DNA from 2 places in the Bradyrhizobium sp. RDM12 genome. Region 2 is predicted to be linked to the other one. Evidence: riboswitches for the same ligand, from Rfam matches in the RefSeq annotation. Region 2 holds a riboswitch; the other holds the start of a gene.
The links. Region 2 has a riboswitch for S-adenosylmethionine ahead of ACTGJ9_RS03560 (O-succinylhomoserine sulfhydrylase). Riboswitches for the same ligand answer to the same signal wherever they lie in the genome.
Positions count from the first base shown of each region.

Region 1 (4,416 bases), 1.1 Mb from region 2:
CAGGAGCTGCAGGCGCATCCGCCAGAAGCCGAAATTAGGGAACGACACGATGGCCCGGCGGCCGATGCGCAGGAGATTCTCCAGCACGACCTTGGGCTGCCGCGTCGCCTGCAGCGTCTGCGACAGGATCACGTAGTCGAAGGCGTCGTCGGGATAGTTGACGAGGTCGGTGTCGGCGTCGCCCTGCACCACCGCGAGGCCTTTTGCCACGCAGCGGTTGACGCCCTCGCGCGACAGTTCGATCCCGCGCCCGTCGATGCCGCGGGTCTCCAGCAACTGAAGCAGATCGCCCTCGCCGCAACCGACGTCGAGGACTTTCGAGCCCGGCTTGACCATCTCGGCGACCAGCAGATGGTCGGCGCGAAACGGGCCGGACTGATCCGTCGCCAAGCCGCCCAGCGGCAGCACTTCCTGCCCAGACATCGCTAATCGTCCTTGCCGGTGAGCCCGCGCGCCTTGCCTGCCGATTGCAGGAAGGCGCGGGAGATGTCGAAGAATTCAGGCACGTCGAGCAGGAAGGCATCGTGGCCGCGATCGGTCTCGATCTCGGCGAACGACACCCGTGCGCTCGACGCGTTCAGCGCATGCACCAGCGCACGGGATTCCGAAGTCGGGAACAGCCAGTCGCTGGTGAACGAGACCACGCAGAAGCGCGTCTCGATTCCGGCGAACGCCTTCGCCAGCACACCACCATGGTCGCCGGCGATGTCGAAATAGTCCATCGCGCGCGTGAGATAGAGATAGGAGTTGGCGTCAAAACGCTCGACAAAGGACGAGCCCTGATAGCGGAGATAGGACTCGACCTGGAAATCGGCATCGAACGAGAAGGTTGGCAGTTCGCGGTCCTGCATGCGGCGGCCAAACTTGCGATGCAGCGCGGCGTCCGAGAGATAGGTGATGTGCGCAGCCATGCGCGCGACCGCGAGGCCGCGATGCGGATGGATACCCTGATCGGCGTAGGCGCCATTGTGCCAGTCGGGATCGGCCATTACGGCCTGACGACCGAGCTCGTGGAAGGCGATGTTCTGCGCCGAGTGCCGCGTCGAACAGGCGATCGCCAGCGCCGAGTAGACGCGCTTGGGATAGGCCGCAGTCCATTGCAGCACCTGCATGCCACCCATCGAGCCGCCGACGACGGCGAACAGCGTGTCGATGCCAAGCCGGTCGATCAGCATCGCCTGCGCGCGCACCATGTCGGGGATGGTGATGACGGGGAAATCCAGGCCCCACACCTTGCCGGTTGCGGGATTGATCGAAGCCGGGCCAGTTGAACCCATGCAGCCGCCGATCACGTTGGAGCAGATGATGAAGTAGCGGCTGGGATCGAGCGGACGGCCGGGGCCGACCAGCGTCTCCCACCAGCCGGACTTGCCGGTGACGGGGTGCACATTGGCGACGTGCTGATCGCCGGTCAGCGCATGGCAGATCAGCACGGCGTTTGAGCGATCGGCGTTGAGCTCGCCATAGGTCTTGTAGGCGATCTGGAACGGGGTGAGATCGATGCCGCAATCGAGCCGCAGCGGCTGGTCGGCGCCGAACTGCGCGACCTCTGAACTCGGATGATCGACCTCATGCGACCGATCGTCGGCACTGATCGCGGGACTGGGAATCGATTTGACGCCAACCATCTCTGACCATCGACCTCGTTTGCGATCGGACTTCAGATCGCGACTGACATCAGGCCATGAAAAACCCGGCCTGAACGATAGGTTCGGCCGGGATCGGAAGCGTCCCCGGCCTGTTTAGCGAGTTTTTTAACGTGGCTGCAAGCCGGCCGGCTCAAATGACCACGGAACAGGCAAAAACCTACTGGCTTGGGCGCTTTTCGTCAAGTCGCGGTCCGGATCAGCCAAATTTGCCCCCGTGCCGCCGGCCGAAACCACCCTGACTTCTCTTTGCATTTCTCTTTGCTTTCGCCGCCTATCCTGCCTAATCAGAACCTCGACGGCAGCCTCTCGACAGCACCTCGCAACAGCACCTCGCAGATATGTCCCAACGTCCGCCCGCGCCACCATCACTCCAGGAATTGCGCAAGGAGATCGATGCGATCGACGAGGGCATGCATCGCCTGTTGATGCAGCGCGGCGACATCATCGACCGCCTGATCCAGGTGAAGCAGACCCAGGAGGTCGGCTCGGCGTTCCGCCCGGCGCGCGAAGCCTCCATGATGCGTGACATCGTGCAACGCCATCGCGGCATCCTGCCGCTCGACACGGTCGAGAGCATCTGGCGCGTCATCATCTCCACTTTCACCTATGTCCAGGCGCCGTTCTCCGTGCATGCCGACATCTCAGTGAGCGAGCCGGCGATGCGCGATTCCGTGCGCTTCCATTTCGGCTTCACAGTCCCTTACGTCGCGCATTTCAGCGCGCAGGCCGCGGTCGAAGCGGTGGCGAAATCCAAGGGCGATCTGGCGCTGGTCTCGGCGACCTCGAGCCGCACGCCGTGGTGGCTGGAGCTGGAAGCGGACGGCGCGCCAAAAATCATCGCGCGACTGCCCTTCGTCGAGCGCGCCGACCATCCGGCCGCACTGCCGGTGTTCGCGATCTCGCGCGTCGCCGACAGCGCTGTGGTGACAGAGGTCGAGACCTTCAGTGTGCGAGTCTCGGGGTGGAACGCCGAGGTCGCACGCGCCCTGTCGCCGCTTGCCGAGATCGTGGCGGTGCCCGATACCGCCTTCGATGGCGCGGCGCTGCTGGTCTCGGTCACGAGCGCCACCAGCATCGACAAAATCAGGGCTGCCCTGATCGAAGCAGGAGCCTCGGTGCGCTCCACGGCCCTCGTCGGCAGCCACGCAACGCGCTATACGGTGCCCCCGACCGGGTCGAAATCGTAAATCGCGAACAGATCTGGCCTATCCGGAGTTGAAGATGTCCCGCCCCGTGCCGAATCCCGGCATTCTCGATATTGCGCCCTACACGCCTGGCAAGAGTCCGGTCGCGGAGCCGGGCCGCAAGGTGTTCAAGCTGTCGGCCAACGAGACGCCGTTCGGACCCTCGCCCAAGGCGATCGAGGCCTTCAAGCGCGTCGCGGATCATCTGGAAGACTATCCCGAAGGAACCTCGCGCGTGCTGCGCGAGGCGATCGGCCGTTCTTTCGGGCTCGATCCGAACCGCATCATCTGCGGTGCCGGCTCGGACGAAATCCTCAACCTGCTCGCCCACACCTATCTCAGCCACGGCGACGAGGCGATCTCGACCACACACGGCTTCCTGGTCTACCCGATCGCGACCATGGCGGTCGGCGCCAAGAACGTGATCGCGGCGGAGAAGAACCTGACCTGCGACGTCGATGCCATCCTCAAGGCGGTGACGCCGAAAACGAAGCTGGTCTGGCTCGCCAATCCCAACAACCCGACCGGCACCTATATCCCGTTCGACGAGGTCAAGCGCCTGCGTGCCGGCCTGCCGTCGCACGTGTTGCTGGTGCTGGATGCCGCCTATTGCGACTACGTCTCGCGCAACGACTACGAGATGGGGATCGAGCTCGTTGCGACCACCGAGAATACGGTGGTGACGCATACCTTCTCCAAAATCCACGGCCTCGCCGCGCTGCGTATCGGCTGGATGTTCGGCCCCGAGCACATCATAGACGCGATCAACCGCATCCGCGGTCCGTTCAACGTGTCGACGCCGGCCATGTACGCCGCCGTCGCCGCGATCGAGGACACCGCGCATCAGGCGATGTCGAAGCAGTTCACCGAGACCTGGCGCAACTGGCTGACCGAGGAGATCACCAGGCTCGGGCTGAAGGTGACGCCGGGCGTCGCCAATTTCGTGCTGATCCATTTCCCGCAAGAAGGCAAGACATCGGACGCGGCCGATGCCTATCTCACCAAGCGTGGCCTCGTGCTGCGCGCGCTGAAGAACTACGGCCTGCACCATGAACTGCGCATGACTATCGGCACCGAAGAGGCCAACCGCCTCGTCGTCGACGGCTTGCGCGACTTCATGGCCGGCAAATGAGCGTGGATCCGCACTTCAAGCGCGTCGCGCTGATCGGCTTCGGTCTGATCGGCGGTTCGATCGCGCGTGCTGCCAAGCTTCAGGGCCTGGCTTCCGAGATCGTCACCACCGCGCGCTCGGAGAAGACGCGTGCGCGGGTGCTCGAGCTCGGCATCGTCGACCAGGTCGTGGCGACCAATGCGGAAGCGGTGAAGGATGCCGATCTCGTCATCCTCTGCATTCCCGTCGGCGCCTGCGGGCCGGTGGCGCAGGAGATTGCAGGCTTTCTCAAGCCGGGCGCCGTTATTTCCGACGTCGGCTCGGTCAAGGGCGCAATCGTCAGGGACATGGCGCCGCACCTGCCGAAGAATGTTCATTTCGTGCCGGCGCACCCGGTCGCGGGCACCGAGCATTCGGGGCCGGATTCCGGATTCGCCGAGCTCTTCATCAACCGCTGGTGCATTCTGACGCC
Region 1 is NZ_CM133064.1:1,864,463-1,868,878, reverse strand. It holds gene metW (methionine biosynthesis protein MetW) at 1-423, opposite strand, end outside; gene metX (homoserine O-acetyltransferase MetX) at 426-1,628, opposite strand; SAM riboswitch at 1,722-1,801, opposite strand; gene ACTGJ9_RS08900 (chorismate mutase) at 1,988-2,836, shown strand; gene hisC (histidinol-phosphate transaminase) at 2,871-3,965, shown strand; gene ACTGJ9_RS08890 (prephenate/arogenate dehydrogenase family protein) at 3,962-4,416, shown strand, end outside.
Region 1: another riboswitch for S-adenosylmethionine. It lies ahead of metX (homoserine O-acetyltransferase MetX); the one in region 2 lies ahead of ACTGJ9_RS03560 (O-succinylhomoserine sulfhydrylase).

Region 2 (4,416 bases):
AGTTCTCTCCGCCCTTTTGGCCGGTCGACATGGCTGGCCGCGCCCGCAGCGGCGGCGCTGCTGATGCTGACGCCTGTGGAGCAGGCACCTGCTCACGCTCAGGCTGCCCAGGCGACGCCCGCGCCGCAGCAGACTGCTAATCCCGCACCGGCATCACCGTCCCAGACCACGGTCGCCGCGACCGGTCAGCAGGCGACCGATCAGCGCGGCCTCACCTCGCGCGCCATCGACAAGGTGAAGCAGGTCGCGAAATCCGCCGGCGACATTTTCAGCCGCGTGCCGTGTCTCGCGCCGAGGGGCGGCTCCAAGACGATGGGCTCGCTGCCGCATGTCGCGAACAAGCTCGTGGCCGGACAGCCCGTCGTCATCGTTGCGTTCGGCTCGTCGTCGACGGCGGGTTACGGCGCGAGCTCGCCGGACTTCAACTATCCGAACCGTCTCGCCGCGCAGCTGCGCCGGCAATATCCCACCGCTGACATCACCGTTATCAATGCCGGTGTCGGCGGCGAGGATGCGCCCGAGATGATGAAGCGGCTCCAGAAGCAGGTGATCGACGTCCATCCGGATCTCGTGATCTGGCAGGTCGGCACCAACGCCGTGCTGCGCAACCTCGATCCCGGCGATACCGCCAAGATCGTCGAGGACGGCATCACCCGTATCCAGGCCGCCGGCGATGCCGACGTCGTGCTGGTCGACCCGCAATATTCACCGCGCGTCACCGAGCGTCCGGAAAGCGCAAGCAAGATGGTGAAGCTGCTCGGCAAGATCGCCGAGCTTCGTCACGTCGGCATCTTCCCGCGCTTCCAGGTGATGCGCGACTGGCACGAGAAGCAGGCGCTCCCGGTCGAGAGCTTTGTCATTGCCGACGGCCTGCACATGAACGATTGGGGCTATGCCTGCTTCGCCCAGCTGCTCGGCGACGACATCATCCGCTCCGTCGGCCAGATCAAGCTGGGCGTGAACGTGCCCGCGGACGTGCGGACGTATCGGCCGATGTGATCTCGTAGGGTGGGCAAAGGCGCGCTCTTCGCGCGCCGTGCCCACCATCTATCGGCAGTATGATCGTGAACGGAGGGCACGCATTCGCTTTGCCCATCCTGCGAAACCGAGCTCCTGGCTCGCTCACGCCTTCTCCAGCGCCGCCGTCAGATCCTCGATCAGATCATCCGCATGCTCGAGCCCGGCCGAGAAGCGGATGAAGCCTTCGCTGATGCCGAGCGCGGCGCGATCTTCGAGCTTCAGCCGCTGATGCGTCGTGGTCGCCGGATGCGTGACGAGGCTCTTGGCGTCGCCGAGATTGTTGGAAATCTTCGCGAGCTTGAGCTCGTTGAGCACGCGGAACGCACCCTGCTTGCCGCCCTTGACCTCGAAGCCGACCAGGGTCGAGCCGCCGCGCATCTGCTTCTTCACCAGCGCTGCCTGCGGATGATCGGCGCGGCCGGGATAGACCAGCCGCGAAATTTTCGGATGGCTCGCCAGCACGTCGGCGATGCGCGCCGCGGTCTCCGTCTGCGCGCGCACGCGCACGCCGAGCGTCTCCAGGCCCTTGAGCAGGACCCAGGCATTGAACGGCGAGATCGACGGTCCGGTCTGGCGCATGAAATTGTGAATGTGTTCGGCGATGAAGGCTTCCGAGGACAGGATGATGCCGCCGAGACAACGGCCCTGGCCGTCGATGTGCTTGGTCGCGGAATAGACCACGACGTCGGCGCCGAGCGCGAGCGGGCTCTGCCAGATCGGGGTGGCGAACACGTTGTCGACGACGAGCCGCGCGCCGCCGCTGTGCGCGATCTCGGCAATCCCGGGAATATCGAGCACGTCGAGCGTCGGATTGGTCGGGCTCTCCAGGAAAAACGTCTTGGTGTTCGGCTTCAGCGCACGCTGCCACTGGTCGAGATCGAAACCGTCGACCAGCGTGGTCTCGATACCGTAGCGCGGCAGCAGATCCTGAATGACGTAGAGACACGAGCCGAACAGCGCACGCGATGCGACGACGTGATCGCCGGCCTTCAACGGCGCCAGGATGGCGGTCGTCACCGCGGCCATGCCTGTTGCGGCCGAGCGGGCGGCCTCCGCTCCTTCGAGCTCGATCATGCGCCGCTCGAACATCGCAATCGTCGGGTTCGAATAGCGCGAATAGATGAAGCCGGGGTCCTCGCCCTTGAACCGCGCCTCGCACTCCTCGGCGGTGTTGTAGACGTAGCCCTGGGTCAGGAACAGCGATTCCGACGTCTCGCCATATTGCGAGCGCAGGGTGCCGGAATGAACCAGGCGGGTTTCGGGACGATATTGGGTGGCGGACGCCGGGGACTTCAACATAGAACCTCCTCTGCGTGACCATCGAAAATGGTCACAAAAAAACCGGCCTGGATATCTCCACGGGCCGGGATCACAGAGGTCCCCGGCCTGTTTAGCGACTTATTTAACGTGGCTGCAAGCCGGCCGGCTCAAATCACCACGGGATAAGTCATGCTCATATTCCGCAATGCCCTTTCCGTCAAGACAGCCATCGGCTAGCCGTAAAAAACTGTATCTTCGGCATGTCCGGATGCATTCGACCCCTGATGAGGACCCCCGGTTGACGTTCACGGTTGCCGCCGACGCCAATGGTATCCTGCCCGACCGCATGATCGCGGCGATGGCGGAGGCGGGGCTTATCCTGCCCGCCTACGATTTCGTCGAAAGCCAGATCCAGCCGGCGAGCCTCGATTTGCGTCTCGCCGACGTCGCCTACCGCGTGCGCGCGAGCTTCCTGCCCGGCCCCGGCGCCACCGTTGCCGAGCGCATCGACGAGTTGAAGCTGCACGAGTTCAGCCTTGCCGACGGCGCGGTGCTCGAGACCAACTGCGTCTACATCGTGCCGCTGCTCGAAAGCCTCGCGCTGCCGCCGGAGATCGTCGCGGCTGCGAACCCCAAGAGCTCGACCGGCCGGCTCGACGTCTTCACCCGCGTGATCGCCGACGGTACCCGCCGTTTCGACATGATCGGCGCCGGCTATCACGGCCCGCTCTATGCCGAGATCAGCCCGAAGACGTTTCCGGTGCTGGTCAGCGAGGGCTCGCGGCTGTCGCAGGTGCGCTTTCGAACCGGTGACGCCATCCTCGATGCCGACGAGCTCGATGCGTTGCATGCGTCCGAGCGCCTCGTCGATGTCGACGATGCGGATCTTGCCGGCGGCGTCGCCGTCTCGGTCGATCTCTCCGGCGCAAACGGCACGGGCTTCGTCGGCTACCGCGCCAAGCGCCACACTGGCGTGGTCGATGTCGATCGTCGCTCCGGCTACGCGGTGGAAGATTTCTGGGAGCCGATCTCGGCCCGTCCCGACGGCAGCCTGATCCTCGATCCCGGCGAGTTCTATATTCTCGCCTCCAAGGAAGCCGTGCAGGTGCCGCCCGATTACGCCGCGGAGATGGTGCCGTTCGATCCTTTGGTCGGCGAATTCCGCGTGCACTATGCCGGATTCTTCGATCCCGGATTCGGCTATGCCGGCGCCGGTGGCCAGGGCGCGCGCGCCGTACTGGAAGTGCGCTCGCGCGAAGTGCCGTTCATCCTCGAGCACGGCCAGATCGTCGGCCGCCTCGTCTACGAGAAGATGCTGGCCCGCCCCGACGCCATGTACGGCCAGCGCATCGGCTCCAATTACCAGGCGCAGGGCCTCAAGCTGAGCAAGCACTTTCGGGTGTAGCTGTATCCGCGTCCTTCGCTGTCATTCCTCGCGAAGGCGGGGAATCCAGTACGCTGCGGCCTCTCGATTCAATCACAGCCCTCTCTGGAATACTGGATCGCCCGGTCTTCGCCGGGCGATGACAGCGAGTGCGTGCCTGGTTGCGTCACCCCATCCGCGATGACACACTCCCGCAAAACAACAAGCCGGGAGTGAGCATGACCGCAGCAGACGCCGGGCAGGATGCCCAATGGAAACGCTGGCGCGCGGTCGCCGACCTCTACCACGCCTATTTCACCGGCCTCATCCTCACCGTGGTCACGCGGCGCGGCGTGGCGGACGCTGCCGAATTCGTCTTTCGCGTGTTCCGCCGTCAGCAGCAGGAGCGCTTCCTGCCGGGCTTGCAAAAGCTTGGGCTCAGCCATCTGCCGCCGGCGGTCGCGGCCGCGCAATATCACTATCTCTCCAACTGGATCGGCGGCGTCCACGTCGAATACATGTACGAGAGCGATACCAAAGCCTGGATCCGGTATCCGCCGCCGCGCTGGATCTGGAAGGGCACCGCGATCTGCGGCGTGCCCGGCGAGGTCTCGCGCGCGATGCTGCGCGGCTGGCACGCCAACAACGGCGCTGCGCTCGGTGATCTCCGCCTGGGCTTCGTCTGCACCAAGCAGAGCGTTGACGGCCAGGGCGGGCTCGAAGGCTACTACCATCAATACGACCATCCGCTCGAGCTCGACCAGCGCCTGGTG
Region 2 is NZ_CM133064.1:737,205-741,620, reverse strand. It holds gene ACTGJ9_RS03565 (SGNH/GDSL hydrolase family protein) at 1-999, shown strand, start outside; gene ACTGJ9_RS03560 (O-succinylhomoserine sulfhydrylase) at 1,123-2,319, opposite strand; SAM riboswitch at 2,390-2,469, opposite strand; gene ACTGJ9_RS03555 (2'-deoxycytidine 5'-triphosphate deaminase) at 2,549-3,685, shown strand; gene ACTGJ9_RS03550 (hypothetical protein) at 3,883-4,416, shown strand, end outside.